One region of the Bradyrhizobium sp. STM 3562 genome, then DNA from elsewhere that is predicted to be linked to it. Evidence: predicted binding sites of a transcription regulator. Region 1 holds the regulator's gene; the other holds the start of a gene.
The links. The regulator LexA, encoded in region 1, represses DNA repair genes until DNA is damaged. The targets are predictions, from matches to a motif close to TGTTCNNNNTGTGTTCNG.
Positions count from the first base shown of each region.

Region 1 (15,242 bases):
ATCTCGGGTCTTTGGGCCATCGGCCTTTTCCTCGGCATCGATCTGATCTTCTACGGCGCCGCTTGGATCGCGGTCGCGTTGAGCCTGCGCACGGCTTGAGCGATCGATCTCAGTACGGCTTGGCCGGCCCTGCGAGACAGTCGCCGACGTCAACTCCCCAATCGCGCCAACGCCGCCTTAGCGGAATATCTTCGCTAAGGCGGCGTTGGCCTTGCACTGGGCACTGAAATTCCCAGCCGTCGGAAATACTGCACTACGACGCCGCACGCGTTCAATGTTCCATACCCCCACACCGGAATGATACGGAAAAGTCATACCGATCGCGTTCCCGCGGTTAATCGCAGGTATTAGTACCCGATCCCATGGGAATTGTTTGTCTCTGGTTTGGAACAGCCCGGTCGGTTTGCGCGTTTGAGGTGCGTGCCGTGCCAGCCCACGGCTCAAGCGTCCGGGAGGCCCTGACACCTGCAAGGCGTCGGGGCCTTTTCTTGCGCGCTCAGCTTATGCCTCTTCTTCGATCAGCTTACGCCCTGGGTGGACGCATCATAGATCCTGCACCGCTGCTGTTGTTTCGCCGGGCGCGGGCTCATGCACGAGGTGCAACCGCTCCAGCGAATTGCATGCGCAGGCCAAGCGAACGGGCGCCGCCTTTGCCTCGCCGCGCGCTCTCGGCTAGAAGCGACCCGCGATCCCAAATGCGATCGCAGAATCTGGAGTTTTGCCCGTGGCCCTGATGCCGGTTGCCGACGCACTCGCCGCGATCCTCGATGGCGCCAAGCCCTTGCCGGAGGAATCCGTCGCATTGGATCTCGCCTATCACCGCACGCTGGCGCGCGATGTCGTGGCGCTGCGTACGCAGCCGCCGCAAGCGATGTCGGCGATGGACGGCTATGCCGTGCGCGCGGCCGATGCCGCCGAGGTCAACGCAAAGCTCAAGGTGATCGGCGAGGTCGCCGCGGGCCGGCCGTTCGACCGCGCTCTCGGCAAAGGCGAAGCCGCGCGCATTTTCACCGGCGGCGTCATCCCCGAAGGCGCCGATGCCGTGGTGATCCAGGAAGACACGGTTGCCGACGGCGGCGCCATCACAATCAAGGAAGCCGCGATCCTCGGCCGGCATATCCGCCCCGCCGGCGTCGACTTTCGGCAAGGCGACGTCCTGCTCGAGGCGGGAAGCCGTCTGACCGACCGCGATCTCTCGCTCGCCGCCAGCATGAATTATCCGGAACTGCCGGTGCGCGGCCGCCCCAAGGTCGCCCTGCTCGCCACCGGCGACGAATTGGTGATGCCGGGCACCGAGCCGGGTCCGGGCCAGATCGTCTATTCCAATGGCTACGCCCTGCGCGCGCTGATGCGCAGCGAGGGCGCCGAGGTCGTCGATCTCGGCGTCGCCGCTGACACCATGGAGGCGACCGTCGCCGGTATCCGCCGCGCCCGCGATCTGGGCGCCGACATCCTGGTCACCACCGGCGGCGCGTCGGTCGGCGACCACGATCTCGTCAAGAAGGCGCTGGAAGCCGAGCGGGTCAGCATCGCGTTCTGGCAGATCGCCATGCGGCCCGGCAAACCGATGATGCACGGCCGGCTCGGTGCCATGCGCGTCGTCGGCGTCCCCGGCAATCCCGTCTCGTCTTATGTCTGCACCCTGCTGTTCGTGGTGCCGCTAATCCGCGCGCTTTCCGGCCGCAAGACCATCCATCACGCCCGCGAGGCCGCCCTGCTCGGCCGCGACATCGGGCCCAATGACGTGCGCGAGGATTACTTGCGCGCAACGCTCGATGACCGCGCCGAGGGCGCCCCGATCGCAACACCGGTCACCCGGCAGGACTCCTCGCTGCTCAACTATCTCTCGCGCGCCCGGGTACTGGTGATCCGCCCGCCCTTTGCGCCGGCGGCGAAGGCCGGCTCGCCTTGCGAGATCCTGCGGCTGCCGGAATAGCTGCGCTCGATGACTTGCACCATCGTTCCGGGACGATGCGAAGTGTCGAAATCCGCAAATGACGGCGCATGTGGCCGGCATGATTCGGGCGAGATCGGCGGCATCCGCTCGCGCATCGTGCCGTTCGCGCATCTTGCGAGCACGCACGCGAGCGGACTAAGGTTCCGCGCGCGCTTTTCACGCAAACTAATCGCGTTCACCGGAAATTAAGTGGTTGCGGAACACTTATCGAACATATAGTGTCCGTTCATGATTTGTTTCGACGATCTAGGGGGAGCCGACGGCTCCGACATCCCGGAATCGAACGACATCAACCTGGGGATTGGTCGCGATGCTTACGCGCAAACAGTATGAACTTCTGCGTTTCATCAACGAGCGGCTGAAAGAGGCTGGCGTTCCGCCCTCCTTCGACGAGATGAAGGATGCGCTCGATTTGCGCTCGAAGTCGGGAATCCATCGCCTCATCACCGCACTTGAGGAGCGCGGCTTCATTCGTCGCCTGCCGAACCGCGCCCGCGCCATCGAGGTGATCAAGCTGCCCGAACTGTCGCCGGCGACCTCCGGCCGCCGCGGCTTCACGCCCAGCGTCATCGAAGGCAATCTCGGCAAGGGACGCGGCGCGGCCGCCGATGATGGCGAGCGTCCGGTGGCCGTTCCGGTGATGGGCCGCATCGCGGCCGGCACGCCGATCGAGGCGCTGCAGACCCGCAGCCATACGATCAGCGTGCCGCCGGATATGCTCGGCTCCGGCGAGCATTATGCGCTGGAGGTGCGCGGCGACTCCATGGTGGATGCCGGCATTCTCGACGGCGACATGGCGCTGATCCAGCGAAATGAGACCGCCGATACTGGCGACATCGTGGTCGCGCTGATCGACGACGAGGAAGCGACGCTGAAGCGTTTCCGCCGTCGCGGCGCCTCGATCGCGCTGGAACCCGCGAACACCGCCTACGAGGTGCGCATCCTGCCGCCGAACCGCGTCAAGATTCAGGGCAAGCTGGTCGGGCTCTACCGAAAGTACTAAACTGTCTGCGCGCGCCTGACGCACGTGAGGCGCGCGACTGCGATTGCGTTGGCACTGCCGGATGCCGATTCCGGCAGAGTTGGAGTTTGTGCCCCGCCAGCAATGGATGCGATGCACACGTCGAGCGCTGACGCTCAAAGGAAATGCACACAGTCAAACGGATGTGATCGCACTTCGCCATTGCGGGCCGCATAATCGCCCACAAGCCCTCTGAGACTGGAGGGCTCGTCCACTCTGATAGAGGCCTGCGCCTCGAAAGAGCGCGGGTTGACTATCTCAAGCGAGGAGCAATCCGATGTGTGACTATAGCCTGCATGCCGTGGCGTCACGTCCCGCTCAGGTTGGCGAAACGCTGATCACCACGACATTCCGCGGCACCTCGACCCGCGGTTTTGCATCAGAGAGCGATCCGACGGTCGCGGTCTGCATGCTGCCGGGCACCGAGCTCGCCTTCGCCGACAACGTTCGCTATGACAATCGATGGATCTGGACGCGGACCGTCAACTTCCGTGTCGGAAAATTCAACACCATCGATACGCACATTCCCGATCGTCATCATGATGCGATCGAATTTCCGGATGGCAGCCACGTGCTGGTGACCCTGCTCTGCGAGGGCCAGCGGGTAACAGTGCTGCAGTTGCCGGTGACGCACCCTGTCGGCACGCCCGCGCACACCGCGGAGACGACGCCCGCGACGCGGCGGTTGCCGGTCGACTGAGACAGTTAGCGCAATCGATGGTTCCGCCGGTTTTTGCCGGCGGTGCCGCGCGCGTATCGAACGTGATTTTTGAGTGGTTTGTAAACGCGTCCTTGGAGCTGACCTGTGGTCAACAAGATCACGTGGCAGAAGGCCGGGCGGGTGGCGCAGCCTGGCCGCTATATGTTTACGTTTGGCTGGCTCACGGTGACGGCCGAAGATATCGGCATCTGGCAGCAATTTCCCAACGCGGCGTTTACGCTGGTCAGGCTGCCGGGCAGCGGCGACGGCATCGCCGAAGAATTTCACCTGGGCGCCTTCGATATCGCTCAAGATGATATGCGCCGAGAGCCGGCTGCGGCCGGCTCTCAGAGCGGAGAGATCGCTTAGCTACTTCCGCAATGCACTGGCGACGGGACCAACGAGCTGTTGCGCGAGCATGTGGTAGCCCTCCGGAGTCAGATGCATGCCATCAGGCTGGTGCGGTTTGCCCCGGAACATTCCGTTTGGCAGCATGACAACCCTGACCCCCATCGCCGTGAGCCGACGTTGCAACTCAATGGTGTAGTTGGGCGCTCCCTTTCTCAGATCATTTCCGCCGGGCTGAAGAATCACGACCTTGGTCCCTTTCGGAACTGCGCTTTCCAGCCGAGCCATCATGCCGCCCGTGGTGTCACCGCTGATGCCCGCATTGATCACGTTGACGTCCAAGCCTCGCGCACGAAGCATCGCCTCAAGCTGTGCCGGGTACGCCTGGTCAGGCGAGACGCCCTTGCCGGCGGTGTTGCTCGCACCGAGGGCGACGACAGTCGCGGCATGTGCTCCGCCAAGCTGAAAGAAAACCGCCAACGCGACAAGTGGAAGAAGCAGTCTGGATATGACGCTCATCTTCAGATCCTGAATTTGATTCTACAGCAATAGCTCGGTGCATCAGCATCCCAGATGTCGAGCGTCAAGCACACACGGCCCTGAAACCGCCGCGGGGCCTCCAGATCCGCCAAGGTGAGGATGACGGCGGAGCAAGACCCGATTGTTCACTGCTGGCGAATAGTCCTTTCCGGTTTTCCCGGGTTCCCGGACTCATGCTCCCGCACTACGTGACCTGCCGACGCAACAACACCCGAAGCGCTCCCGCTTCACTAAGCGTCAGCAATGAGGAGATACCCCATGCGCAAGGCCGTTCTCACTACCCTCGGCGCCCTGCTGATTGCCGCAACGACCGTTCAGGCCGCTTCCGCCGCTGAGCACGATCGCACCCGCAAGGCCCCGCCGGCTGCGACGACCAGCCAGCAATTCCGCAATTCCAACAACGCCGCCGCATCGTCGAGCGGGCTCGGGGTGTACTCGGGCGGCTGGTCGGCTCCCGCCGGTCACTGACGGCCCCGCGAACGAGAAAAACTCCGGCCCAGCGCCGGAGTTCTTTGCAAATTTTGTCAGTCGTCCGGCTGCAGATCGGATTCGGAGGGCGTGGCGTCCTTGCCGCGCTGCGCAGCCGGGCGCGACAGATTGGCCGTATCGGTCTCGGCATAGGCTGCTGCCGGAGACCACGGCCGGTCAAAGCCGCGCGGCCTCACCGCCTCGACGTCAAAGCCGCTCCCGTCGCGCCGCAATGCCAGCGCCCCTTGTCGCCGCAGCCGATCGCGGTCGATCACGGCGGCCGCACAATCCTTCGACGCCTGATGGATCGTCACAACAAGCGCGGCGCGATCGCAATCATCAAGCAAGGCGTCCGCGCGCAGCGCCTGCGCGACAAAGGCGCCGTCGGCCATCGCCACCACGCAGCCGGCCTCATCGCATGAGACTCCTTGCGCGAGCGAAGCTTCGCCGCCCGCTCTGGGATCGGCATCGGCGGCAAGCCATTCTTTCACGAGGAATGCGTCCTTGCCGGTCTGCATCAGATGCAGGTGTCCGTCGCGGCCGCGCACCGCAACGCTCCGCCCGTCGCCGGAAATCAGCACATCGGCCGGCGGCGCGGCGAGCGCCCAGACCACGGCTAAGGCAAGCACAAGCGCGCCCGACCAGCGCAGCGGCGTGCGCAACAGTCCCATCACGATGATACCGATGGAAGCCAGGGCCAGCGGCGCTGCGCCGAACGCCGCCATGCGGCCGATCGCGCCGGGCAGATGCGCCACCCTTGCGTAACCACGATCATCCAGTCGATGCCAACGCCCATCAGCCACCAGAAAAAACCGTCGAGGCCGAATGGCATCGCGAGCAGCCCGAGCAGCCCGGCCGGCATCACGAGCGCCGAGACAACCGGCATCGCCGCGAGATTGGCGAGCACACCGAACGGCGTGACGCGATGGAAATGGAAGGCGGCGTAGGGCGTGGTGGCCAGTCCCGCCACCAGCGAAGCCAGCATCAGCATCATGAGCTCGCGGCCGCCCCACAGTGCCACGCGCGCAGCAGTCGAACTGTCGGGCGTGGCCAGCAGGCGGGGCATGCCAACCTGCACCAGTGCCACGAGTGCCAGCGTCGCGGCAAAGGACATTTGGAAGCTCGGATGCACCAGCGCCTCCGGCGCGATCGCCAGCACGATCATGGCGGCAACCGCGAGCGTGCGGAAGGTGATGGCGCGGCGGTCGACCATCACCGCGATCAGCACCACCGCGGTCATGAAGAACGATCTTTGCGTCGCCACCTCCGCGCCCGAGAGCAGCAGATAAAACGCCGCAGCGACGAGTGCGGCAGCCGCCGCCCACTTCTTGATCGGAAAGCCGACGGCAAGGCCGGGTATCAGCGCCAGCAATGCGCGCACGGCGAAGAACACCACGCCGGCGACGACCGCCATGTGATAGCCGGAGATCGACAGCACATGGCCGAGGCCGGAGATGAACATCGCATCGTTGACCGGCTCGGAGATCGCATCGCGCCGCCCGGTCAAAAGCGCGGTCGCTATCGAGCGCTCATCACCCTCAAGGCGCGTGCGGATGCGCGCATCGATGGCATCGCGCAGGCCCTGCATGAGTGCGGCGTAGCGCAAGGACAGCCCGCCACTCTCGGGCGGTTTGGTGATGGTGATGCCGCCCATCGCGAATCCCGACGCACCGATGCCCTGGAAAAACAGGTCGCGCGCGAAATCGTAGGACCCCGGCCTCAAGGGCGAGAGCGGCGGCATCAATCGCGCCTTCAACTCGACAAAGCTGCCGACATCGGGCGCGGTGCCTTTCTTCACCGACAGCCGAACGCGCTCGAGCTTCAGATCGCCGCGTTGGGCTTCCATGTGGACGACGCGCAGCACGAAGCGGTCCGTGCGCTCACGAATGTCGCGCGTCTCGACGAATCCGGACAGAGCGACCGAATAAAGCGGCCGGGACAGCACGATATGGGCGACATGCGCAGTTCTGAATGTCGCCGTGGCGAACCCCGCGGCTGCGGCGGCGGTCAGCACGAGAGCAGGAAAGAATTTCCAGCGCCGCAACAGGAACGCCGCGAGGCAAAGCACCAACGCGGTGAACGTGGCGACCACGAGCTGCGGCTCATGATCCGCGCTGAAGTAGACCGCGATCCCCGCGCCGAAGGCCACGGGCACCCAGGGCAACAGCCGCCCGGCGCCCGCCTCCGCGCGGACCCAGCTCCTGAACTTCGCAACGAACGATGTCCAGAGGTCAAGACCGGCCGGCGCGAAACCGCCGGCCTGCGCCGCTCCGCGCGGCGGCCAGGTCGTCGCGATCCCTCGCACTCTGCCGCCGCCCCGCTCCGCCATCCACTGCCCGCTGCACGCAATAACGCGGTCATGCTACCTGACGGTGCCGGTACCGAGATAGCGGAACAAAATGAGAAACCGGGAGCAGTTCTTGGCTTATGCCCAGGAGGAGCCGGGCAGCGGGATCGGTCATCAAAGGCTCGTTGCCAATCAGCCACGGCTACGACCGAAACAGTGCGTAGTAGATCACGTACAGCCAACCCAAGATGCCATGGATGATCGCCCAAAGTATCGAGTGGTTAGCGGTGTAGGATATCGCGATAGCAAGGGCGGAGCCAAAGCTCACGCCGTATTTTGCTCCCTCAACTTGAACCCCGTAGTACCGATTTCCGTTCATGCTCGCCCACCTCGGTTAAGCCGCCGCCCGATCTTCCTTGTCAGCGCCCCGCATCACGATCCTGAGCGCGTCATCCGGCAGCGGCCGTTGCAGCGCCTTCGCCTCATCCCACGGCGCCCGCATCCAGACATCGCGTTCTTCATCCGTCGTCAGGATTACCGGCATCGCTTTCGGATGGATCGGCTTCACCACGGGGTTCGCCTCGGTTGTGAGGAACCATAGACGCATTGCAGAATGTTAAGCGAAGGGCCGAGCAAGCTCCACAATCGGCCTTTGCAAAAAAGGAAGCCGCCGACGGAAGGCGGCTTCCTCTCCGTTTTTGGTTGCAAATGCTATGGCGCGTCCATTGCCTTAGTCTTTCGGCGGCGGTGCGTTCGGGATGGCCGACACCATCCGGATTTTCAACTTCCCGCCCTCGCGGAGGTATACTGCGGTCCAACGGCCCGCAAGCTCAACAGCCTGCCCACTCTGGTTCTTGCCGGTGATGCGGTACTCGCCCAACGCGAGGACCGTATCGCTTCCCAAGGGCCAAGCCTGATCCACTGCTATTTCCTCGTGATTAAACCCAGCCTTGAATAGGCCTTGGTAGAACTCCGCGATGTTCGTGTGCGGCCCTGCTGGGTTAACGAGAGCGCCACCGGCCGCGTACAGCGCGGCGATCCCTGCTCCATCCTGTTTGTTGAAGTTTTCCGCGACTGCAGAGCCGATTTTTTCCACCTCCTGCTTGAGATCGGTAGCCGCCGCTGGCGCTGCAAACGCTGCGAGCAAGAAGCACAAAACGTAGGACATTCGCATTGTGTGTCCTCCTCGAATAAATTTGCTGTTTTGAAAAGATGCTGGCCCCATCGCGGGAGCAGCGATGAACCATAGCACACAATCGTACATTGATTAGAAATGCCACCTAGGTACGCTGATGCCGCAGGCGCAAGAACTCCACTCGTTGAGCTCTTGCGTGGTCGCCTCCGCGATTGCTGGCGGCATCAACTGGAGCTGGAAACGCAGATGCGACCGCCCCCCCAGCCGCGGAAGAGGGCCCGAAGAAGCACCGCAATTGTCGGCCGAGAGGCAATTTTCTGTGCATGCCACATTGACTCAACCCCAGCGCGAGTAGTGAGATGAAGCGCCGTGGGCTTGGGGGCTCACCGAGGTTTTCGCGTGAGAATGGGGGCGGTCGGAAATGGCTTCGAGGATTGCGGCGCTCAGTGCGCTTGTCGGCGTCGTGGGACTCGGAGGCTGTGCTGGCACGCAACTTGCGCATAATACGCTGGACGTCGCATCGACCCTAACCGACATCGAAACCAGGCAGGTCTTAGCGAACCTCAGTCGAACCATCGACGAGCCGTACGCCATTCCCACTCAGGTCGACATTCAGACCGGCTCCATTCAAACGACCAACTCAATCACGCCGTCTATAAGCGCCCCTCTTTCCCGATCTGCGGTCCGCACTGCAGGCGGCGCGATTAGTAGCCTGACGACTGCAGGAACTGGGATTTCAGTGGGTGCAAGCGACGGATGGACTCAAACCTGGCAGGTCACGCCTGTCTCCGATCCAACAACGCTTACAAACATCAGAGCGCTCTACCACTATGTAATCTACGGTCTTGACGGACATGAAAATCTGCCACCGGCAGTTCTCAAATTGCCCCCAAGACATATCTTTTGGAGCGGCATTGCTGCCGACGGCTCCACAAATCCTCCTCCCCCAAGTTTAGCAGTGCGGGATCTTGGATTGTTTGGCAATCATGAGCTTTTCGTATCTGCGCAAGATTTCAATAACGGGTACCTCGCAGATTTGGTCCTCCTCGTTCTGCCGCCGGCAGCCCCGGCTGGACCCGCAGCCGCCGGCCAGAAGACGAAGAAAGGCGCCGCCGTCGAGCACGGGGGTAAGCGGGCTGGTACAGTTCGTCCGTTCGTGGAAAAGCCCGCAATTCTCGTTGTACCGCCTGTGACCCAATGAATTGATCACCGCGCATCTTGACGCCAGCGGCACCTGGACGGCGGAACAAAATGAGAATCCGGAAGTGCGCCTCCGCTTATGCCCTGAAAGTGTCGGGCGCGACCGGCAGGCGGGTGATCGGGTGCTCGACCGGCTGGGTCGTCGCGGGCTTGTGCCGCTTCGCCGCAGAAGCCTTGTGACGCTCCTTTGCGAGCGCGTCAGTCCCCGCATAGGCGGTTGCCAGCAAGGTCGCAATCACCAGAATGGTGAGCTTTCGCATGCGAGCCTCCACTTTTTGCTTTTAAATACAGGTCGAGAATGAACCCATTCGCCGCGGCTCGCTATGATCCGCGTCACGCAAAGCGGCGCAACAGAATACCGGGCTGATTGAGCCGAAAGTCTCATAATGCCGCGATCCGCAGTTAAGCTGCGCTACTTTCCGCGCTTCCGCTCCCACGCACAAGCCAGCACGATGGTTATCCAGACCTCTGCGCCGGCGAACCCAGGGGTGCTGAATACGAGCGAACAGCAACACACTCAGCCACACGCCCAAGAACAGACTGGCTGCCTCCTGCCAGTGTTGAATGCGCATGCGCTGCCCTCTGCCAAAATCTTGTAAGCCGAAATCTGCGCCACTCGTCGGGGGACGGTTGCCGCCGTTCGACACCTTTCAGCCCGAGCTGGAGCCTCTTGCAACTAACCCACGCGCGGATGCAAACTGTCCAGGCTTGATGGGCGTCAACGTCTGAGCTTTGCCCGGCCGAAGTGACCGGCCGCGCGGCTCGGAACAAGAGGAGGATGACGCCATGCGAGAAATCGAAATCCATTCCTATGCACGGCAATTGCTGGAAGCGCACGGCGCCAGGGCGATTGCGGAAGCCGCCCAGAATGCCATCGACCTCGAAGCAAAAGGCGATGTCGAACTGGCCAGAACCTGGCGGCATATCGAGGACGCCATGAAGCTCATGCGTGGGCCGCATCAAAGCTGAGGCAGCCGGCGCAAACGCCGCCACGCGGGACCGAGCCCGGTGCGGTAGCGGCGCAAAACATGGAGCGTGGACCCAATCCGTCCAAACCGCTTAGCCGCGGCTGATCGGTGAGACGAAGCCGCGGCTCGCCACCAGAGGAGTGAAGCCATGGTGCCGAATTGTGCGACAGCCGAAGATCTCATGAAGACGATCAAGGATGAAAAGGTCGAGATGATCGATCTGCGGTTCACCGACTTGCCGGGAGTCTGGCAACATTTCTCGGTCCCCCCGAGCGCCGTGAGTGCAGATGCGCTCGATGAAGGCATCGGCTTCGACGGCTCATCGATCCGCGGCTTCCAGGAGATCCAGGAGAGCGACATGTTGGTCGTTCCGGATCCCACGACCGCCTTCTTCGACCCCTTTAGCCCGACAAGGACGCTTGTGCTGATCTGCAACATTAGGGATCCCGTGACCGGCCAGTCCTACAGCCGTGATCCCCGTTACATCGCGCAAAAGGCCGAGATCCACCTGAGGGGCACCGGTCAGGCCGATACGAGCTACTTCGGCCCGGAGGCGGAGTTCTTCGTCTTCGACGACGTGCGCTACGGACAAGGCATCAATCACGCCTTCCACGAGATCGATTCCCGTGAAGGTAGCTGGAACACCGCTAAGGACGAAGGGCCGAATTTGGGCCACAAGCCGCGCCCGAAAGAGGGATACTTCCCCGTCCCTCCGACCGACAGCATGCAGGCACTGCGCACCGAAATGGTGCTGACGATGGAAGCACTTGGAATCAAGATCGAAGCTCATCACCACGAGGTGGCAACTGGCGGCCAGAACGAAATAGACATGCGCTTCACCACGCTGACCCGCATGGCGGACAATCTGATGATGTACAAATATGTGGTGAAGAACACGGCCCACCAGCACGGCATGACGGCGACGTTCATGCCGAAGCCGTTGTTCGAGGACAACGCTTCGGGCATGCACGTTCATCAAAGCTTATGGAAGAGCGAAACCAACCTGTTCTACGATAAGAGTGACTACGCGGAGCTGAGCAAGCTCGGCCGCCACTACATCGGCGGGCTCTTGACCCACGCCTGGGCGCTGTGCGGGCTTTGCGCCCCGACCACGAACTCCTATCGGCGCCTGGTGCCGGGTTACGAAGCTCCGATCAATCTGGTCTATTCCCAGCGCAATCGCTCGGCCTGCTGCCGGATCCCAATGTATTCACCGAACCCGCGGGCAAAACGCGTCGAATTTCGCTCGCCAGACCCGTCCTGCAATCCCTATCTCGCTTTCTCGGCGATGCTGATGGCCGGCCTCGACGGCATTGAGAAGAGGATCGACCCCGGCAGCCCGATCGACAAAAACCTCTACGATCTGCCACCCGCCGAGGCGAAGGAGGTGAAGTCGACCCCGGGATCGCTGGACCAGGCGCTCGACGCCCTCGAACGCGATCATACATTCCTGCTACGCGGTGATGTGTTCACCGCCGACGTGATCGAGACCTGGCTCGCCTACAAGCGCGAGAAGGAGGTCGATGCTATCAGGCTGCGGCCCCATCCTTACGAGTTCCATCTCTACTACGACATTTAAGCCAGCACATCCGCCGGTTAAGTTGCAGTGCCAGGCTCGTCATTGCGAGGAGCGAAAGCGACGACGCAATCCAGATTGCATCCGTGGAGAAAGTCTGGATTGCTTCGCTTGCGCTCGCAATTGTGCATGTTCACTAATTCGCTGATCGAATCCCCCCTGCGGGCTGGATTCGATCAGCGAATTAGTGAACATGCACAGCAATGACGCCGCGTCGCTGATTTTTCACTCAGCTCGGCGGACACGTTAACAGAGCCGCGACGCGGTTATGCCGAGCACGGCTCACATTCCTAAAGCTGGCAAATGACCGAGGTCAGGTTGCTTCGCCGCGCGGGGAGAAGTGGCCAAGCAGATCCATCGGCAGCGGGAAGACCACCGTCGAGGACCGCTCGCCGGCGATGTCATGCAGCGCCGCGAAATAGCGCAACTGCATCGCCTGCGGCTCCTGCGCCAGGGCTCGGCCGGCCTCGACGAGCTTCTCGGCCGCCTGCTGCTCGCCCATCGCATTGATCACCTTGGCACGCCGCAATCGCTCCGCCTCGGCCTGCTTGGCGATGGCGCGCACCATGGTTTCATTGATATCGACATCCTTGATCTCGACACCGGTGACCTTGATGCCCCAGGCATCGGTTTGCTTGTCGAGGATCTCCTGGATGTCGGCGTTGAGCCTGTCCCGCTCTGCGAGCATCTCGTCCAGGTCATGCTTGCCCAGCACCGAGCGCAGCGTGGTCTGCGCGAGCTGGCTGGTCGCGGCCATGTAGTCGCCGACTTTGATGATGGCGCGCTCGGGATCAACAATGCGGAAGTAGAGAACGGCATTGACCTTGACCGAGACGTTGTCGCGAGAGATCACGTCCTGGGGCGGCACGACCTGCACCATGACCCTGAGATCGACCTTCACCATCTGTTGCGCGATCGGAATAAGGATGATGATGCCCGGTCCCTTCACACCCGTGAAGCGTCCGAGCGTAAAGACGACGCCGCGCTCGTATTCGCGCAGGATGCGAACGGCCGACAAAAGAAATATGATGATGACCACTGCGATGGCTGCATAGGTCAGGTAATCAAGCATCATGACGCACCTCCTTCGCCGGTCAGCGCAGGCCGGCGCCGTACCACCAGCGTCAAATCCACAATATTGGCCACCTCGACCACCTCTCCCGGCTTGAAGGTTTCAGCGCCGCGCGCTTGCCAGCGCTCACCCTGGGTGAAGACATGCCCTTCATTCCCGGACCAGTCGAGGACCTCGGCACGCAGGCCGCGCATCGCCTGCGCGCCGACCCGCGCCAAACCCTTGCGGGCGCGCAGGAGCGAGCCGAGGACGGCGAGGACGAGGCCGGCGAACATCGCCGCAGTGATCCCGATGACCCACCACGACAGTCGGTAGCCCGGCGCCTGGACGTTGAAGAGCATCACGGCCCCGAGCACGAAGGCGATGATCCCGCCGGTGCCCAGAACCACGGTCGGGTTGAAGGCTTCGACGGTCAGAAGTGCGATCCCGACCAGCATCAACGCAAGGCCGGCGTAGCTTATGGGCAGCATATTGAGAGCATAGAGACCCACGAGCAGGCAGATTGTCCCGACCACACCGGGCGCGACCACGCCCGGAGACAAGAATTCGAAAATCAGGCCGTAGATCCCGACCATCAGCAAAATGAAGGCGACGTTGGGATCGGTGATGACCGCGAGGAATCGCGAGATCCATCCGGGATCGATCGCCTCGATCACGGCATCCTTCGTCGCCAGGCGTCGCGTGCCGCCACCCGCAACCTCCACCGTGCGGCCATCGACCTGCTTGAGCAAATCGGCCTGATCGCGCGCGATGAGGTCGACGACGTTCGCCTGCAGCGCACCATTGGCAGAGAGGGTCGCGGCCTCGCGGACGGCCTTCTCGGCCCAATCCGCATTGCGGCCGCGCAGCTCGGCGAGGCTGCGGATGAAGGCGACGGCATCATTGGTCACCTTTTCGGTCATGGCGTCCTTCGGCTTGGCCTGATGGTCGCCATCTTTGTTGTCTTTGCCGTCCTTGTCGGGGGTGGCTTGCGGCAGACCCGGGATCGAACCGCCAATCTGTACCGGGGTCGCCGCACCGAGATTGGTGCCCGGTGCCATTGCCGCGATATGGGTTGCGTACAGAATGTAGGTCCCGGCGCTGGCTGCATGGGCGCCGGAGGGCGCGACGTAACCGACGACTGGGACCGGCGAGGCCAGCACGTCTGCGATGATCTCGCGCATGCTGGTGGCGAGGCCACCTGGCGTATTCAGGCGCAGGACGACCACCTCGGCGTGCCTCTCGGCTGCCCTGGTCAAACCGTCCTTGACGTAACCGACTGTCGCCGGTCCGATCGCGCCGTCGATGGAAATGGTCAGTGCAAGACCGTCCCTCTCCCCCGCCAAGCTGGGAAGGGACGACTGAGCCAGAGCGACGCCCGCAATCGCCGCAACCAGGGCCGCCTGTACGGTCTGCACGGCAAGGACTCCCTTGCCCGGATATATGGCGGTACCGGCCTCGAACGACAATGAGCGCCGCGACCGGCCCTGCCAGGGATGCTTGCCGCGAAAGCGACCGGCTCAGCCCTTGCGGCCGACTTCCTTCGCAAAGGTGTCGCGCAGCCCGATGGTGCGGTTGAACACCAGCCGCTCCGGCGTGGAATCCTTGTCGCGCACGAAATAGCCCTGCCGTTCGAACTGCACGACCTCGTCCGAATTGGCTGTCGCGATCGCCGGCTCGATCCGCGCATCGCGCAGGATTTCCAGCGATTGCGGATTCAGGTCGGCGGCGAAATTGGCCGCATCCGGATTGGGTTTTGCAAAGAGCTGGTTGTAGATGCGGATCTCCGCCGGCAGCGACTGCGCGGCCGGCAGCCAGTGCAAGGTCGCCTTGACCTTGCGGCCATCGGGCGCGTTGCCGCCGCGGGTTTCCGGATCGTAGGTGCAGCGCAGCTCCACCACCTCACCGGATGCGTCCTTGATCGCCTCGCGGCATTTGATGAAATAGGCGTAGCGCAGCCGCACCTCGCTGCCGGGCGACAGGCGGAAAAA
Region 1 covers NZ_CP120694.1:4,711,531-4,726,772, forward strand. Annotated here, with positions in the region: gene P6U23_RS21890 (HdeD family acid-resistance protein) at 1-99, shown strand, start outside; gene glp (gephyrin-like molybdotransferase Glp) at 725-1,936, shown strand; gene lexA (transcriptional repressor LexA) at 2,268-2,960, shown strand; gene P6U23_RS21905 (hypothetical protein) at 3,256-3,678, shown strand; gene P6U23_RS21910 (hypothetical protein) at 3,841-4,047, shown strand; gene P6U23_RS21915 (GDSL-type esterase/lipase family protein) at 4,048-4,545, opposite strand; gene P6U23_RS21920 (hypothetical protein) at 4,825-5,034, shown strand; partial or broken gene P6U23_RS21925 (ComEC/Rec2 family competence protein) at 5,091-7,363, opposite strand; partial or broken gene P6U23_RS21930 (SOS response-associated peptidase) at 7,716-7,916, opposite strand; gene P6U23_RS21935 (nuclear transport factor 2 family protein) at 8,052-8,489, opposite strand; gene P6U23_RS21940 (hypothetical protein) at 8,878-9,657, shown strand; gene P6U23_RS21945 (hypothetical protein) at 9,734-9,916, opposite strand; gene P6U23_RS21950 (hypothetical protein) at 10,443-10,625, shown strand; gene glnA (type I glutamate--ammonia ligase) at 10,773-12,203, shown strand; gene P6U23_RS21960 (slipin family protein) at 12,514-13,275, opposite strand; gene P6U23_RS21965 (NfeD family protein) at 13,272-14,669, opposite strand; gene P6U23_RS21970 (glutamine--tRNA ligase/YqeY domain fusion protein) at 14,772-15,242, opposite strand, start outside.

Region 2 (15,242 bases), 1.7 Mb from region 1:
CAAGGCCTATAAGGAATCGCTGAAGAAGATTCCCGACGCCAAGACGTCGAGCGATCCCTGGGGCACCGTGCGCAACGACACGCCCAAGAGCACGGCGGCCGCGCCGTCCACCAAGACGACGGCGAAGAAGGCCAGGACCGGCAGCAGCGCCAACTGACGGCGTGCGGCCAACCGCGCGTTTTCCAACCTTCCTCGGACTCCACCTGGGGCGGACCAGGACCTATATTAATCCGGTCGTATCTGTACCGGAGTTGCGGCATGGCCACTTTGCCGCGCGATCTCGCCACTCGGATGGCCGGCCGGCGGAAGCCGGATGACGGCTATGTACGCGAAACCTTCACGTTGCCGCGCGAGAAGGCGAGGGTGAAGGCGCGCGACTTTCTCACCCGGTACCCCAAGGCGGGCTATATGAGCGCGGTGGAAAGCTGGCGTGAGCTGCCGGGCGGCGATATCGAATTCACCATGCGGCGGCTGCGCAGCGCGGACTAGCCTTATCGCGTCACTACCGGCTTTAACCCTCATGCTGAGGAGCTTGCGCGAGCCAAGCGCCTAAGGATGTCGCCCGGGTTCTTCCGGCGAAGGAGCGAGAGCCTAGCTAGGCTGCCCCGTCTTCGCCCAGCAGCTTACCGGTCTTGCGATTGACGAAGTGAAGCCGGGTGCAGCCCTTGCAGACGACCGCCTCATACGTGCATTGCGGATCGTGCGGGTCGATCTCCTCGCTGCACGATCAGTCCGGTCTGCGGACACCTGAAAAGAATATGACCCATACTGGACGACTATTTGCCAACATGGCATCCCGCCATTTTGATCTGCATCAACACCGGCCAACTATCGCGGAGATTTCAACCGCCGACGCGCTTGGAGCTGACGGGCCGTGGAAATGATCGTCGCATCAACGTTTGACTTAAGGAAAGGCCGTATCAGTTCGGCAGCGCGGCACTTCGTTGCTTGGGTTACGCCCCGTCGAGCGTCTCGGCCACGATGCGAATGCGGAAGATCGGCTGTTTCTGCTCGTCCAGCATCTCCATCTGCCACTCCGAGTTTTCCTGGAGCTTGCGGGAGAGACCACTGGCGATGTCGGCGCAGACATTCGTCAGCTCTTTCCAGGCCGCGTCGCGATCGGCGCATTCGCTGCCGATTTCCGAGGCGCCCGAATAGCGACCGTTACGGATGCGAAAAAAATAGAGCGGCATGGTAGAACCAATGAACGAAAATACCGCTCCGCCCTTCAAAAGGGTGAGCGCAGACGCATGCCGCTAATGGAGGCGCAAAAGGCGGGAGGTTCAATTCCGGAAGACTACGGCTCGCGGTAATTCGATCCCGCTTCAGGTGCGCGGTTGTACCGCTACTCGCTTTCGGTGATGCGAATCAGTCCGTCGCCGGTGACGAGGGGACCTTTGGCGGTCAGCGCGACATAGCCGAGCGCGACGAGCTTGCTCAGATGCGCCGCTGGAACGTAGACGTCGGGCGCGCTTACCGCGACTTCGAGGAGCGAGGCAAATTCTTCCGGCGTCAGAAGCTTGGGCGTGTGCACGGTCATTGCTTGACTTGGGGATGATGGAAGTTTGCGCCGGATCTTAAGCGGACGGTGCGGTCGCGTAAATGAGCCTCGGAGCATGATCGATTGGGCGCAACGAGATCATGATCTCATCTCGCTCTTTGAGCATGATTTCGGCGCAAATGCTTCGTGCTTGTCGCGAGCGAAGGCGGCTTCCACTTTGCGCTTCGCGGGCGCTTTCGGATGGGCGTGATGTGTTGCGAGCGGACGACGGGTCACGTCTCGCCAGAAAGATCTGACATCCGCTATTCAAAAAGCTTTTCCGGCGCGACCGTCAGGCGATAGGCGATTTCCGTAGAGCCGTCGGAAATTTCCAGCAAGCAATTGCACAGCGGACAGCGGAATTCGCCCGCGTGTCCCTTACGCGAATTGAGTTCAATCCGGCGGATGCCGGCCTTGCACTCCGGGCAGACGATGTCGCCTTTTTTCATGCGGTCGATTATGCCCGGGCCGTATCACCGTTCCAAGACAGTGACGCCTTCTTCCAATGAAGTTGAAAGCGCCATCGGTAGTGGCCGCGATTCGTTCGTGATGAGGAACTTTGTTCTTCCGCGGAGAACTACGGACGAAATGCGCGAAAAACGTGTTGAAAACACAGCACTTCGCGCAACCCGTGCGGAAGTCGCGCGTTGGTCCGGCCGCGAGCGAAGAATTCACATGCGTAATCGTCGGAACTGACGTCAGCCATCAAACTTGGCTTGCGAGTGTCGGTGATTCGCTCTCCGTTGGCCCACACGGCAAAAGCAAAACATGAAGCTCATCGACCTGTTTTCGCGCCCCAGGAAGCGGGCGCGCCATCCTGACGAGATCGCGCCGCATGTTGCGGATCACCGCACCGACCGATCGAGCATGGCCGAACTGGTTCGGCTGCTGCGGGAGCATGACGACGCACGAGATCTCAGTGGCGCGAGTGAACGCTCAGATCGCCCCGGAAGCCCGACCCAAAGATTACGGTCGTACGATCAGGACCGCCATCACGGTGAAGGGGAGAGAGGCGCGGGAACGATTGCCGGTCGGCGCCGTTAGCTTGCCGTATCGTCCCTTAGATACACCCCCGCAAGAGCGGCCCCGGCTTCTCCCCTGAGCTGGGGCCGTCGCATTGAGGGTTTTCTCATCTTCGCGGCATCATAGGTTAGAGACGGAACCGGCGAGGCGTCGCACCATATCGGCGTTGCTATTGTGCGGTTTGCCCCCGCTTTGGCAACGACCCCTCACGGCCCCGGCTGCAAACACTGGGGCCGTTTTTTTGGGCGCCGCTCCGCTGTTGGAGACATCAAGCTGCAGTCGGACCTGTCCCTACATTGAGGAGCTGGGACACCGCCGTGACGAGTTGCGCGGGAGCGAACGGTTTGCTGAGCATGATGCTGTTGGGAACGCCCTTCGAGGTCCAGCCCTCGGCATCCTTGCCGCTCATATAGACGACGGGAAAATCCGCGCGGAGCTCCCGCGCGTGGCGCGCGATCTCCCAGCCATCCATCGGCCCCGATAAATTGATGTCGGTCACCAGCGCCCGGTACTTGTGTTCATCGCCCGCAATCAGCTTCACCGCCTCTTCGCCGGAGGCGGCGATGGCGACCTCATAGCCCCCTTCGGCCAGCGTCTCCTCGATCATCCCTTGGATCACCTGCTCGTCTTCGACGACCAGGATGACGGGCATCTCGTTCGCTTCCAATGGCCGCTCCCCCGTCCAGGTTTGGTGCGTCAAGTGGCAATCGAGAAATTGGTTCCCGTGTTACGAATTGAACTCTTCCAAAAGCGATGAGCGGCCGCGCATCATAGGCTGGCGACGGAACCGCAGCAGCCGGGCGCAGACTGCCGGGGTTACCGGTGCGAGGCGCCCTGCGTCCACGCTTCGAACGGATTCTCCCGTGCTTCACCGGGAAGCCGCAGCGGACATCAAAGTTGAGCTTACGAACGAAGCAGGATGGCTATTCCGTTGCCTCGACGTCCGGTGGGTGAGGGCTGGGGTCGGGAGCCTCCGAGGCTCTCTCGTCGACCTGCGACTTGTAGGCGGCAGCCCTCGCCACCAGAGCTGCGGCCAGCTCCGGGTTTGACGTGGATTTGGCAAACCTTAGCAGCGCCGCGGCCTGACGCGCGAAGTAGAGTCTTCCAGGCACGGTCCATTGATCCCCGACAAGAACCCCCGTCGGGAGACATCACGCGCGAACCGCGATTCCGTTCCGCAGCGAATGTTCACAATTGGTCGTAGGGCGCTTGGTTCCCCGAGGAACCCTTCGACCCAGCCGGCTCCATCCGCCTAGCGCGCGGAGAGGGCTGCGATGGCGAGGAGCACCATCCATCCGACAATGACCAGGGAGACAATGGCGCCGGCGGTTATCCTGGCCTTTTCCCTGGCGGTATAGCGCCTGTCCATGTCCGCACTCTAGGAGGACCGAGGCGCAACTGCTCATCAAATCGGGGAGACCAAGGCCCAGCGAAGCGGAAGGGCCTTAGGGAAAACCGGATCTGCTGTGAAGGCCGCCCGGCGCACCCTTTGCCGGGTAACAGGGTGCACCGGGCCGGCCTTGCTGCACCAGTGCTTCCGTGGTGCTGGCCGTCTTTGCCAAGCAAGAGCCGTGCCGGTTTGGCTAGCCCTCACCCGCGTTGGGGTTTCGGCATCGGCCCTTGTTCCTCCCTGGGGAAAGGCTCCTGGGTTTTTCGGCCGAGAAACGTATCCGGCACGGGCTGCCGAAGAAGCTCGACCGCCTGTTTCGTGATTTCGCGCGTCCGCTCGGTCTGCCGGGCAAGCTCCTCGGTCGTGCCGAACAGACGCTGGCCGCCGTGGCGATCCTGCATAGCGCGCACCCTTTCTTGCAGGCGGGAGCGCGACCGGTCTCTCAGCCACCAGCGCCCACAGGCTCGTGCCGTTTGCCAGTGATATTGCGCAACGAATGGGCAGGTGTTTGGTTCAAACTGACGGAGCCGAGTCTCGGCAGGCCAACACGCTGCTGGCTACCGCGCTCATGAACATCAGGCGTAGGCGCGAAAATCCGGTGGCCTGGAGATCCACCGGACGATTCGCCAATACAATTTGGTGAAATGAAACGGGGACAGCTAAGCGGACAATTCGCGGCTGGTCTGTCCAAAAGTTCACAATCGGCCAGGAAAGTTGGCGCTCGCGTCGGTCCTAGCCGCCGCGGCGGGGACGGCAGAGGGGCTCCGCTGCATCTTGCAAAAAAAGAACATATTGCGAACATGGAACAAATGGTGTACGTTGTTTTTTAACCGTCGGCCGCCTCTTTCAACCGTTTGTCCCACTCGCGAATCCCCGCCATAAGGAGTTAACAGATGACCGTCCCGGCCCTGCGTATCGTCGAAGGTTCTTCCATGGATAAGTCCAAAGCGCTATCCGCCGCGCTGTCCCAGATCGAGCGGCAATTCGGCAAGGGCTCGGTGATGAAGCTCGGCAAGAACGACCGCTCGATGGATGTCGAGACGGTGTCTTCCGGCTCGCTCGGGCTCGACATTGCGCTCGGCGTCGGCGGCCTGCCGAAGGGGCGGATCGTGGAGATCTACGGGCCGGAGTCTTCGGGCAAGACGACACTCGCGTTGCATACGGTGGCCGAAGCGCAGAAGAAGGGCGGCATTTGCGCCTTCATCGATGCCGAGCATGCGCTCGATCCGGTCTATGCGCGCAAGCTGGGCGTCAATATCGACGAACTCCTGATCTCGCAGCCCGACACCGGCGAGCAGGCACTGGAAATCTGCGACACCCTGGTGCGCTCCGGCGCGGTCGACGTGCTGGTGGTCGATTCGGTGGCCGCGCTGGTGCCGCGGGCCGAGCTCGAAGGCGAGATGGGTGAGGCGCTGCCGGGCCTGCAGGCGCGCCTGATGAGCCAGGCGCTGCGCAAGCTCACCGCCTCGATCAACAAGTCCAACACCATGGTGATCTTCATCAACCAGATCCGCATGAAGATCGGCGTGATGTACGGCTCGCCCGAGACCACCACCGGCGGCAACGCGCTGAAATTCTATGCTTCCGTCCGCCTCGACATCCGCCGCATCGGCTCGATCAAGGAGCGCGATGAGGTGGTCGGCAACACGACGCGCGTGAAAGTGGTGAAGAACAAGCTGGCGCCGCCGTTCAAGCAGGTCGAATTCGACATCATGTATGGCGAGGGTGTCTCCAAGATGGGCGAGATTCTCGACCTCGGCGTCAAGGCCGGCATTGTCGAAAAATCCGGCGCCTGGTTCTCCTATGATAGTCAGCGGCTCGGCCAAGGACGGGAGAATGCCAAATCGTTCTTGAAATCCAATCCCGACATCACCGCCAAGATCGAAACCGCCATCCGGCAAAACTCCGGCCTGATCGCCGAGCAGATCCTCGCCGGCACGCCCGAGCGCGATGCCGACGGCGAAGAGCCGGCGGAGGAGTAAGGCCTTAGACCTTCGTGAGCCGCATTAGCGAAGGTTAGCGTCATGCCCGGCCGTCCCCCGTGCCGGGCATGTACGTTTTGAGGCGGCCGCCGGCAGGATTGACCGAAACGCCCTCGCGCGAACTCCGCGCTGAAGCTCGAGTCGGATGCTGCCGATTAAGAAAGGGCGGAGGCGAAGATCATGCGACGAGCAGTGGCTAGCAAGGCCAAGGCGTCCCGGCTAATCCTGACCAGCTCTTCCGGCCTAAGTCTTATCCGCGCCGAGCGCGCTGACCTCGTCGTCCCGTTCTGCTTTCGCTTCGTTTGGGGCCGTTGCCATCCGAAGGCGAACTTCGCAAGCTATCTCGCCGCCCGGCCGAGGCCGTCCTTGCAGGAGGTGAGGATTTCAGCCGGCATAACCGGATCCACCGCTGGTGGGACAGTACGGAGCTCACCAACGATCGCCTGTGGCGCTGGGATCCGGTCAAGGGGGGCCCTGATCGCGCCTTGAGGCTCGGTCATTCCGGGCCTGTCTGAAGGACCAGACCCGGAATCTCGAGATTCCGGGTTCGCCTCTTTCGAGGCGCCCCGGAGTGACGGATTTGTCGGTTACTCCGCCACTTGCGCGTAATTGCTCGCCGGCGGGCACGAGCACACCAGGTTGCGATCACCATAGACGTTGTCGACCCGGCCGACCGGCGACCAATATTTGTCCATGCGCGACACCCCATCCGGGAAACAGCCCTCAGTGCGGCTGTAGGCGCGCTTCCACTCGTCATCGGCGATGTCGTGCACCGTGTGCGGCGCGTACCGCAGGGGCGAGGCCTCGATCTTGAAGCGGCCGCTCTCGACCTCGGCGATCTCCCGCCTGATCGCGATCATCGCATCGCAAAAACGATCCAGCTCCGCTTTCGATTCCGACTCCGTCGGTTCGATCATCAGCGTGCCCGGCACTGGGAAGCTCATGGTCGGGGCGTGGAAACCGTAATCGATCAGGCGCTTTGCGATGTCATCGACGGTGACGCCGCAAGCGGTCTTCAGCGGCCTCGGATCGATGATGCATTCGTGCGCGACGCGGCCTTTCGCATTTCGATAGAGCACCGGGAAATGCGCGTTCAGCCGCGCTGCCACGTAATTGGCATTGAGGATCGCGACCTCCGTGGCACGGGTCAGCCCTTCGCCGCCCATCAGCAAAATGTAGATGTAGGAGATGGTCAGGATCGACGCCGAGCCGAAGGGCGCGGCCGAGACCGGCCCGACTGCGTGAGGCTGCTCGCCATCGCGTTCCGAATGAAGGAGGGCCGGATGACCCGGCAGGAACGGCGCCAGATGCGCCTTCACGCCGATCGGGCCCATGCCCGGACCGCCGCCGCCATGGGGAATGCAAAAGGTCTTGTGCAAGTTGAGATGGCTGACATCGGCGCCATAGTCGCCGGGCCGCGACAGTCCGACCTGCGCATTCATGTTGGCGCCGTCGAGATAGACCTGGCCGCCATGGGCATGCACGATCTCGCAGATTTCGCGAATGTGCTCCTCGAACACGCCGTGCGTCGAGGGATAGGTGATCATGACAGCCGCAAGATTCTTGCCGCGCGCCTCCGCCTTGGCACGCAGATCGTCGACATCGACATCGCCGCGCGCGTCGCAGGCAACCACCACCACCTCCATGCCGGCCATCGCGGCTGACGCCGGATTGGTGCCGTGGGCGGAGGAGGGGATCAGGCAAACCTTGCGATGCCCTTCGCCGCGAGCGGCGTGATAGCCGCGGATCGCGAGCAGGCCTGCATACTCGCCCTGTGCGCCGGAGTTCGGCTGCAGCGAAATCGCGTCATAGCCAGTGATGTCGCAGAGCCATTTTTCCAGCCGCGCAAACAGCGCGTGATAGCCTCCCGCCTGCTCGCGCGGCGCGAAGGGGTGCAGCGCCGCGAACTCCGGCCAGGTCAGCGGCACCATCTCGGTGGTGGCGTTCAGCTTCATGGTGCAAGAGCCGAGCGGGATCATGGCACGGTCGAGCGCGAGGTCGCGGTCGGCGAGCTTGCGCATGTAGCGCAGCATCTCGGTCTCCGAGCGATGCGCATGGAACACGGGATGGGTGAGGAAATGCGTCGTGCGCTTCAGCTCCAGCGGCAGCGCGTCGCGCGCGCCGGCCTCGACCTCCGCATAGGACAGGCTGCCGCCGAACGCGCGCCACACCGCCTCGACGATGTCGGGCGTCGTGGTCTCGTCCAGCGCGACGCGCAAGCCGGCTCCGCCGATCCCGAGATTGATCTTCTCAGTCAGCGCCCGCGCCACGATCTGGTCCCGCCGCGCCCCGACCTCGACGGTCAGGGTGTCGAAGAACGCCTCGCTTCTCGGTGCGAACCCGAGCTTGCGCAGGCCGGCCGCCAGCACCGAAGCGCGGCGATGCACGTTGCGTGCAATCGCGGTGAGCCCTTCCGGGCCGTGATAGACCGCATACATCGAGGCGATCACTGCGAGCAGCACCTGCGCGGTGCAGATGTTGGAGGTCGCCTTCTCGCGGCGAATATGCTGCTCGCGGGTCTGCAGCGCCAGCCGATAGGCAGGCGCCCCGCGCGAATCCACGCTCAAGCCGACGATGCGGCCGGGCAGCGAGCGCTTGAGCGCATCGCGCACCGCCATATAGGCCGCGTGCGGCCCGCCATACCCCATCGGCACGCCGAAGCGCTGCGCCGAGCCGACCCCGATGTCGGCGCCGAGCTCGCCGGGCGAGGCGAGCAGGGTCAGCGCGAGCAGGTCGGCCGAAACGATCGCCAGCGCGCCCTTGCCGCGCAGCGCCGCGATCGCCGGGCGCAGGTCGCGCACCGCGCCGGATGTACCCGGATATTGCAGGACGCCGCCGAACACATCGGCACTTGCGAGATCGGTCGCGGGATCGCCGACGATCAGATTCCACCCCAACGGTTCGGTGCGGGTCCGGAGCACCGCAAGCGTCTGCGGATGCACTTCATGGTCGACGAAGAATGCCTTGGTCTTCGCCTGCGAGGCCCGCTCGGCGAGCGCCATCGCCTCGGCGACGGCGGTCGCCTCATCCAGCAGCGAGGCATTGGCGACATCGAGCCCGGTGAGGTCAGAGATCATGGTCTGGAAATTGAACAGCGCCTCCAGCCGACCCTGGCTGATCTCGGGCTGATAGGGCGTGTAGGCCGTGTACCAGGCCGGGTTCTCCAGGATGTTGCGCTGGATCACCGTGGGCAGAATGGTGCCGGAATATCCCTGGCCGATCAGTGAGGTGAACACCTGGTTTTGCGTGGCGAGCTCGCGCATATGCGAAAGCGCCTCGGTTTCGCTCAAGGCGCGACCGAGATCGAGCGGCGCCTTCTGCCGGATCGAGCCAGGCAGCGTCTCCAGCATCAGCGCGGACAGGCTGCTTGCGCCGACGGTCTGAAGCATCGCTTCGATATCGCGCGGCGACGGTCCGATGTGCCGGCGCACGAAAGTGGCTGCGGCGTCGCTGGTCGGTTTAAAGGGCGCGTTCATGCGTTGATCCTCTCTGCGAGCCGTTGAAATGCTCCGTCATGGCCGGGCTTGTCCCGGCCATTCACCATGTGCCAAGCGAAAGGACGTGGATGCCCGGCACAAGGCGGGGCATAACGAGATGAGAATGCCGGCCGATTGGTGAGCCAATATTGCCGCATGGTCTCTGCTCTCACGCCGTGTGCGCCTTGTAGGCGGCCTCATCCATCAGGCCGCCGAGCTCGTTTCTGTCGGCAATCTTGATCTTGAAGAACCAGGCCTTTCCTTGCGCATCGGAATTGACCAGCGCAGGTTCGGAACTGAGCTCCTCGTTCACTTCAAGCACCTCACCTGAGATCGGCGCGTAGACATCGGAGGCGGCCTTCACGGACTCCACCACCGCAGCGGCCTCCGCCTTCTTCAGCGCGCGGCCGACCTTGGGCAGGTCGACGAAGACGACATCGCCGAGCTGCTGTTGCGCGTAGTCGGTAATCCCCACCGTTGCGACATCGCCCTCGATACGGAGCCATTCGTGGTCGGAGGTGAACAGCGTGGTCATGTGATGTCCTTCAGCGCTTGTAGGTGTTGGGAACGAAGGGTGTGGCGGCGACGCGCACGGGCAGGCGCTGCCCACGCACTTCCGCGAAAAGCTGGGTCCCGTTGGCCGAAAGCTGCGTGGGCACATAGCCCATCGCGACCGGGGCATTGAGGGAGGGGCCAAAGCCGCCCGAAGTGACCGTGCCGATCGGCTCGGATGCGGCTCGATCGGCAAACAGCAGCGCACCCTCGCGCACCGGCGCGCGGCCCTCCGGCTTCAAGCCGACACGGCGGCGCGGGGCACCAATGGCAAATTGGCTGAGAATCTTTTCCGCGCCGAAAAAGCCGCCGGCGCGGGCGCCGCCTTGGCGGCGGCTCTTTTGGATCGACCATTCCAGCGCCGCCTCGATCGGGGTGGTCGTGCTGTCGATGTCATGACCGTAGAGGCAAAGCCCGGCCTCGAGGCGCAAGCTGTCGCGCGCCCCTAACCCGATTGGCAGGACGTCAGGATCTTGCAGCAGCGCCTTTGCAAGCTGTTCCGCCTGTTCCGCCGGGACCGAAATCTCAAAACCGTCCTCGCCGGTATAGCCCGAACGGGACACGAAGCAGTCAAGGCCCGCAACTTTGCGCGGCCCGGCGTCCATGAACCGCAGGCTCGGTGCCTCCGCACAGAATTTCGCCAATACGGATTCGGCCCTCGGTCCTTGCAGGGCCAGCAGTGCGCGGTCGGCGAGCGGCTCGATCAGGCACGAATCGGACACATGCGCGCGCAGATGCGCTTCATCGGCGTCCTTGCAGGCGGCGTTCACCACCACGAAGAGGTGGTCGCCGAAATTGGCAACCATGAGATCATCGAGAATGCCGCCTTGCTCGTGGGTGAACTGCGCATAGCGCTGGCGGCGCGGAGCAAGGCTCAAAACGTCCTGCGGCACCAGGCGCTCGAGCGCCAGCGCCGCATCTTCAACCCGGCCCGATTTCGCGCGCAGCGCGACCTGGCCCATATGGGACACGTCGAACAGCCCGGCTTTTTGCCTCGTATGGAGGTGTTCCTTCAAAACCCCGGCTGCATATTGCACGGGCATCTCGTAGCCCGCGAACGGCACCATCTTGGCGCCGAGCGACACATGAAGGGCATGGAGGGGAGTGCGTTTTAGGGGGATGTCATCACGCGCAAGCATCAGGAGGCCCTCCGTGGTTCCCGGGGACCATCCCCGACAACCCTTTGAGCCCCATCTGTCGCTTTGCCTGAGAGTATTATCCCGTCGGCGGACGCGTCAGGCCAAGAACCCTCGGCGTCTCTTTCCAGATGTTATCAAAGCCACACGGTCCTTTTGCCTGAGAGTTTCCGGGGCGGTTGCTCCTTCGGCGCCGGCATCAAAGCCGGTCTCTCCCGACGTGGCTGTCTTGAACAGATCGAAGGGAAACACGACCTGTACCAGGCTGTCAACGCGGCGCAGCATCTATCAACGAACTTTACGCTTTCGCGGCAAGTCCATGATCCGCCTGCACAGTTTCTGGACAGCGCGGCTGCCCTTGTCTAAAAGCGTTGCGCCGGAAAACCATTAATTTTGCGGGCACGGCCAGCTTTCCGATTGGATGAATATGACAGGCGTCAACGACATCAGGTCGACTTTTCTGAACTTCTTTGCCCAAAACGGCCATGAGATCGTGCCGTCGTCGCCGCTCGTGCCGCGCAACGACCCGACCCTGATGTTCACGAACGCCGGCATGGTGCAGTTCAAGAACGTCTTCACCGGCGTCGAGAAGCGGCCCTATTCGCGCGCCACCACCTCGCAGAAATGCGTGCGCGCCGGCGGCAAGCACAACGACCTCGACAATGTCGGCTATACCGCGCGGCATCACACCTTTTTCGAGATGCTCGGCAATTTCTCGTTCGGCGATTACTTCAAGGATCGCGCGATCGAGCTTGCCTGGAAGCTGGTGACGACGGAGTTCGGCCTGCCGAAGGACAAGCTGTGGGCGACCGTCTATATCGACGACGATGAGGCGTTCGGCCTCTGGAAGAAGATCTCGGGCCTGCCGGAGTCGCGCATCATCCGCATCGCGGGCTCCGACAATTTCTGGCAGATGGGCGACACCGGCCCGTGCGGGCCCTGCTCGGAAATCTTCTATGACCACGGCGACAAGGTCTGGGGCGGCCCGCCCGGCTCGGCGGAGGCCGATGGCGACCGCTACATCGAGATCTGGAATCTCGTGTTCATGCAGTTCGAGCAGTTCGAGGACGGCAAGCGCGTGGCGCTGCCCAAGCCCTCGATCGATACCGGAGCGGGGCTCGAGCGCGTCGCAGCGGTGCTCCAGGGCAAGCACGACAATTACGACATCGATCTCTTCGTCTCGCTGATCCGCGCCATCTCCGATCTCACCGGCGCCAATCCGAACGGCCAGCACAAGGCCTCGCTGCGCGTGATCGCCGATCACCTGCGCGCGTCCTCCTTCCTGATCGCCGACGGCGTGCTGCCGTCCAACGAAGGCCGCGGCTATGTGCTGCGTCGGATCATGCGCCGCGCCATGCGCCACGCGCAGCTCCTGGGCGTGCGGGAGCCCTTGATGCATCGCCTGGTGTGGGCGCTGGTGCGCGAGATGGGCCAGGCCTATCCCGAACTGGTGCGCGCGGAGAATTTGATCGAGGAGACGCTGCGGCTGGAAGAGACCCGCTTCCGCAAAACCTTGGAGCGCGGCCTTGCCATCCTGGATGAGAAGAGCGCGGCCCTGAAGAAGGGCGACATGTTCGACGGCGACACCGCCTTCACGCTGTACGACACCTACGGCTTTCCGCTCGATCTGACCCAGGACGCGCTGAAGTCGCGCGGCATCGGCGTCGACGTGGCGGCCTTCACCGACGCCATGGACCGCCAGCGCGAGAAGGCGCGTGCGGCCTGGGCTGGCTCGGGCGAGGCCGCGACCGAGAGCGTGTGGTTTCCGCTGCGTGAGAAGCTGGGCGCGACCGAGTTCTTGGGCTATGAGACCGAGACTGCGGAAGGCGTGGTCGCGGCGCTGGTCAAGGACGGCCAGGAGGTCGAAAGCCTGCAGGCCGGCGAGAGCGGTGCGATCGTTTTGAACCAGACCCCGTTTTATGCGGAGTCCGGCGGTCAGGTTGGCGATACCGGCGTGATGCTCGGTGAAGGCGCCAAATTCCGCGTCACCGACACGCAAAAGAAGGCCGGCGACCTCTTCGTGCATTTGGGCACGGTGGAGCACGGCACGCTGAAGGTCGGCACCGCGCTGCAGCTCGATGTGGACCATGCGCGCCGTAGCTCGATCCGGCGCAATCACTCGGCAACGCATCTGTTGCACGAAGCACTGCGGCAGGTGCTCGGCGATCACATCGCCCAGCGTGGCTCGCTGGTCGCCCCCGACCGCCTGCGCTTCGATTTCGCGCATCCCAAGCCGATCACGCCGGAAGAGCTGGCGCGTGTCGAAGACATCGCCAACGAGGTGGTGCTGGAGAACGAGGAGGTGACCACGCGCCTGATGGCGCTGGACGAGGCTCGTGAGGCCGGCGCCCGCGCGCTGTTCGGCGAGAAGTATGGTGATGAGGTGCGTGTGGTGTCGATGGGCAAGGGATCGCGCGAGCACGGCGAGAACGCGCTTGGGTGGTCGGTCGAGCTCTGCGGCGGCACCCATGTCCGCCGCACCGGCGACATCGGCCTGATCTCAGTGACCAGCGAAAGCGCGGTGTCCTCCGGCGTCCGCCGCATCGAGGCGCTGACCGGGCGCGGCGCGCGCAAGCACGCCAACGACGTGATGGGGCTCGCCAAGACCGCGGCCGCCGAATTGCGCACGACGGTCGAGGACGTGCCGGCGCGCATCACCGCGCTGCTCGATGAGCGCAAGAAGCTCGAGCGCGACTTGTCGGATGCGCGCAAAAAGCTCGCCATGGGCGGCGGCGTTTCGGGGAAAGGCGCGGATGGCGTGCGCGAGGTCGGCAAGGTCAAGCTGATGGCGCGCGCGGTCGAGGGGATCGAGATGAAGGATCTCAAGAGCCTCGCCGACGACGGCAAGAAGCAGCTCGGCTCCGGTGTGGTCGCTATCGTCGGCGTCACCGGCGACGGCAAGGCCGGTGTCGTGGTCGGCGTCACGCCCGATCTCACCGCGCGCTACAACGCGGTCGACCTGGTGCGCATCGCTTCCGAGGCGCTCGGCGGCAAGGGCGGCGGCGGCCGCCCCGACATGGCGCAGGCCGGCGGCCCGGATGGGGCGAAGGCGAGCGCGGCGCTTGAGGCGATCGAGAGGGCAATGGCGGGGGCGTGAGGCTGCGAGCCACGAACTCCTTCCTTCTTCCTCGTGGGAAAAGGTGTCGCGGACGAAGTCCGCGACGGATGAGGGGTCTCTCTCCAATAGGTACAAAGGGAGAGATGTTCGATCGCGGAGGCAAACCGCTCACCCTGGCGCGCCTGTGTCCACCAGGCTGCCCTCTCCCATAAGGGGCGAGGGCACAACGATCAGCAGCGCTGTATTCCTGCCCTAATCCTTCACCACCCGCACCGCGCCGCGCGCGGCGCTGGTCGCGAGCGCGGCATACGCCTTGAGCGCGGTCGACACCTTGCGCTTGCGCTTCGCAGGCTTCCAGGCCTTGTCGCCCTTGGCCAGCATCGCCTCGCGGCGCCGTTTCAGTTCCGCCTCGTCCACCGCAAGATGGATCGAGCGCGCGGGGATGTCGATCTCGATCCGGTCGCCCTCCTGCACCAGGCCGATGAGGCCGCCTTCGGCGGCTTCCGGCGAAACGTGGCCGATCGACAAGCCCGATGTGCCGCCCGAGAAGCGGCCATCGGTGATCAGGGCGCAGGCTTTGCCGAGCCCCTTCGATTTCAGGTAGCTGGTGGGATAGAGCATTTCCTGCATGCCGGGACCGCCGCGCGGTCCCTCATAGGTGATCACCACGACATCGCCGGCCCTGATCCTGTTGGTCAGGATCGCCTCGACCGCGGCATCCTGGCTTTCCAGCACGCGGGCGGGTCCTGAGAATTTCAGGATGCTGGCATCGACGCCGGCGGTCTTCACGATGCAGCCGTCGAGCGCCAAGTTGCCGTACAACACCGCAAGGCCGCCATCGCGGGAATAGGCGTGCTCGATGTCGCGGATGCAGCCCGTGCTGCGATCGAGGTCGAGCTCCTCGAACCTGCGGTCCTGGCTGAAGGCCGTTTGCGTCGGCACGCCGCCAGGTGCTGCCTTGTAGAAGTTGCGCACGCTATCGCTCTTGGTGCGACGGATGTCCCAGCGCTCCAGCGCGGACGCAAGCGTCGCTGAGTGAACGCTTGGCAGGTCGGACTGAATGAGGCCGGCGCGGTCGAGCTCGC
Region 2 covers NZ_CP120694.1:2,977,515-2,992,756, forward strand. Annotated here, with positions in the region: gene P6U23_RS13600 (hypothetical protein) at 1-157, shown strand, start outside; gene P6U23_RS13605 (hypothetical protein) at 259-489, shown strand; gene P6U23_RS13610 (DUF6894 family protein) at 954-1,193, opposite strand; gene P6U23_RS13615 (hypothetical protein) at 1,346-1,540, opposite strand; gene P6U23_RS13620 (hypothetical protein) at 1,804-1,989, opposite strand; gene P6U23_RS13625 (hypothetical protein) at 2,309-2,584, shown strand; gene P6U23_RS13630 (response regulator transcription factor) at 2,832-3,215, opposite strand; gene P6U23_RS13635 (hypothetical protein) at 4,154-4,354, opposite strand; gene recA (recombinase RecA) at 4,847-5,935, shown strand; gene gcvP (aminomethyl-transferring glycine dehydrogenase) at 6,523-9,411, opposite strand; gene gcvH (glycine cleavage system protein GcvH) at 9,581-9,946, opposite strand; gene gcvT (glycine cleavage system aminomethyltransferase GcvT) at 9,957-11,102, opposite strand; glycine riboswitch at 11,238-11,328, opposite strand; gene alaS (alanine--tRNA ligase) at 11,527-14,196, shown strand; gene ilvD (dihydroxy-acid dehydratase) at 14,410-15,242, opposite strand, start outside.
Region 2: the regulator LexA is predicted to act here: its motif matches at 4,737-4,754, upstream of recA (recombinase RecA).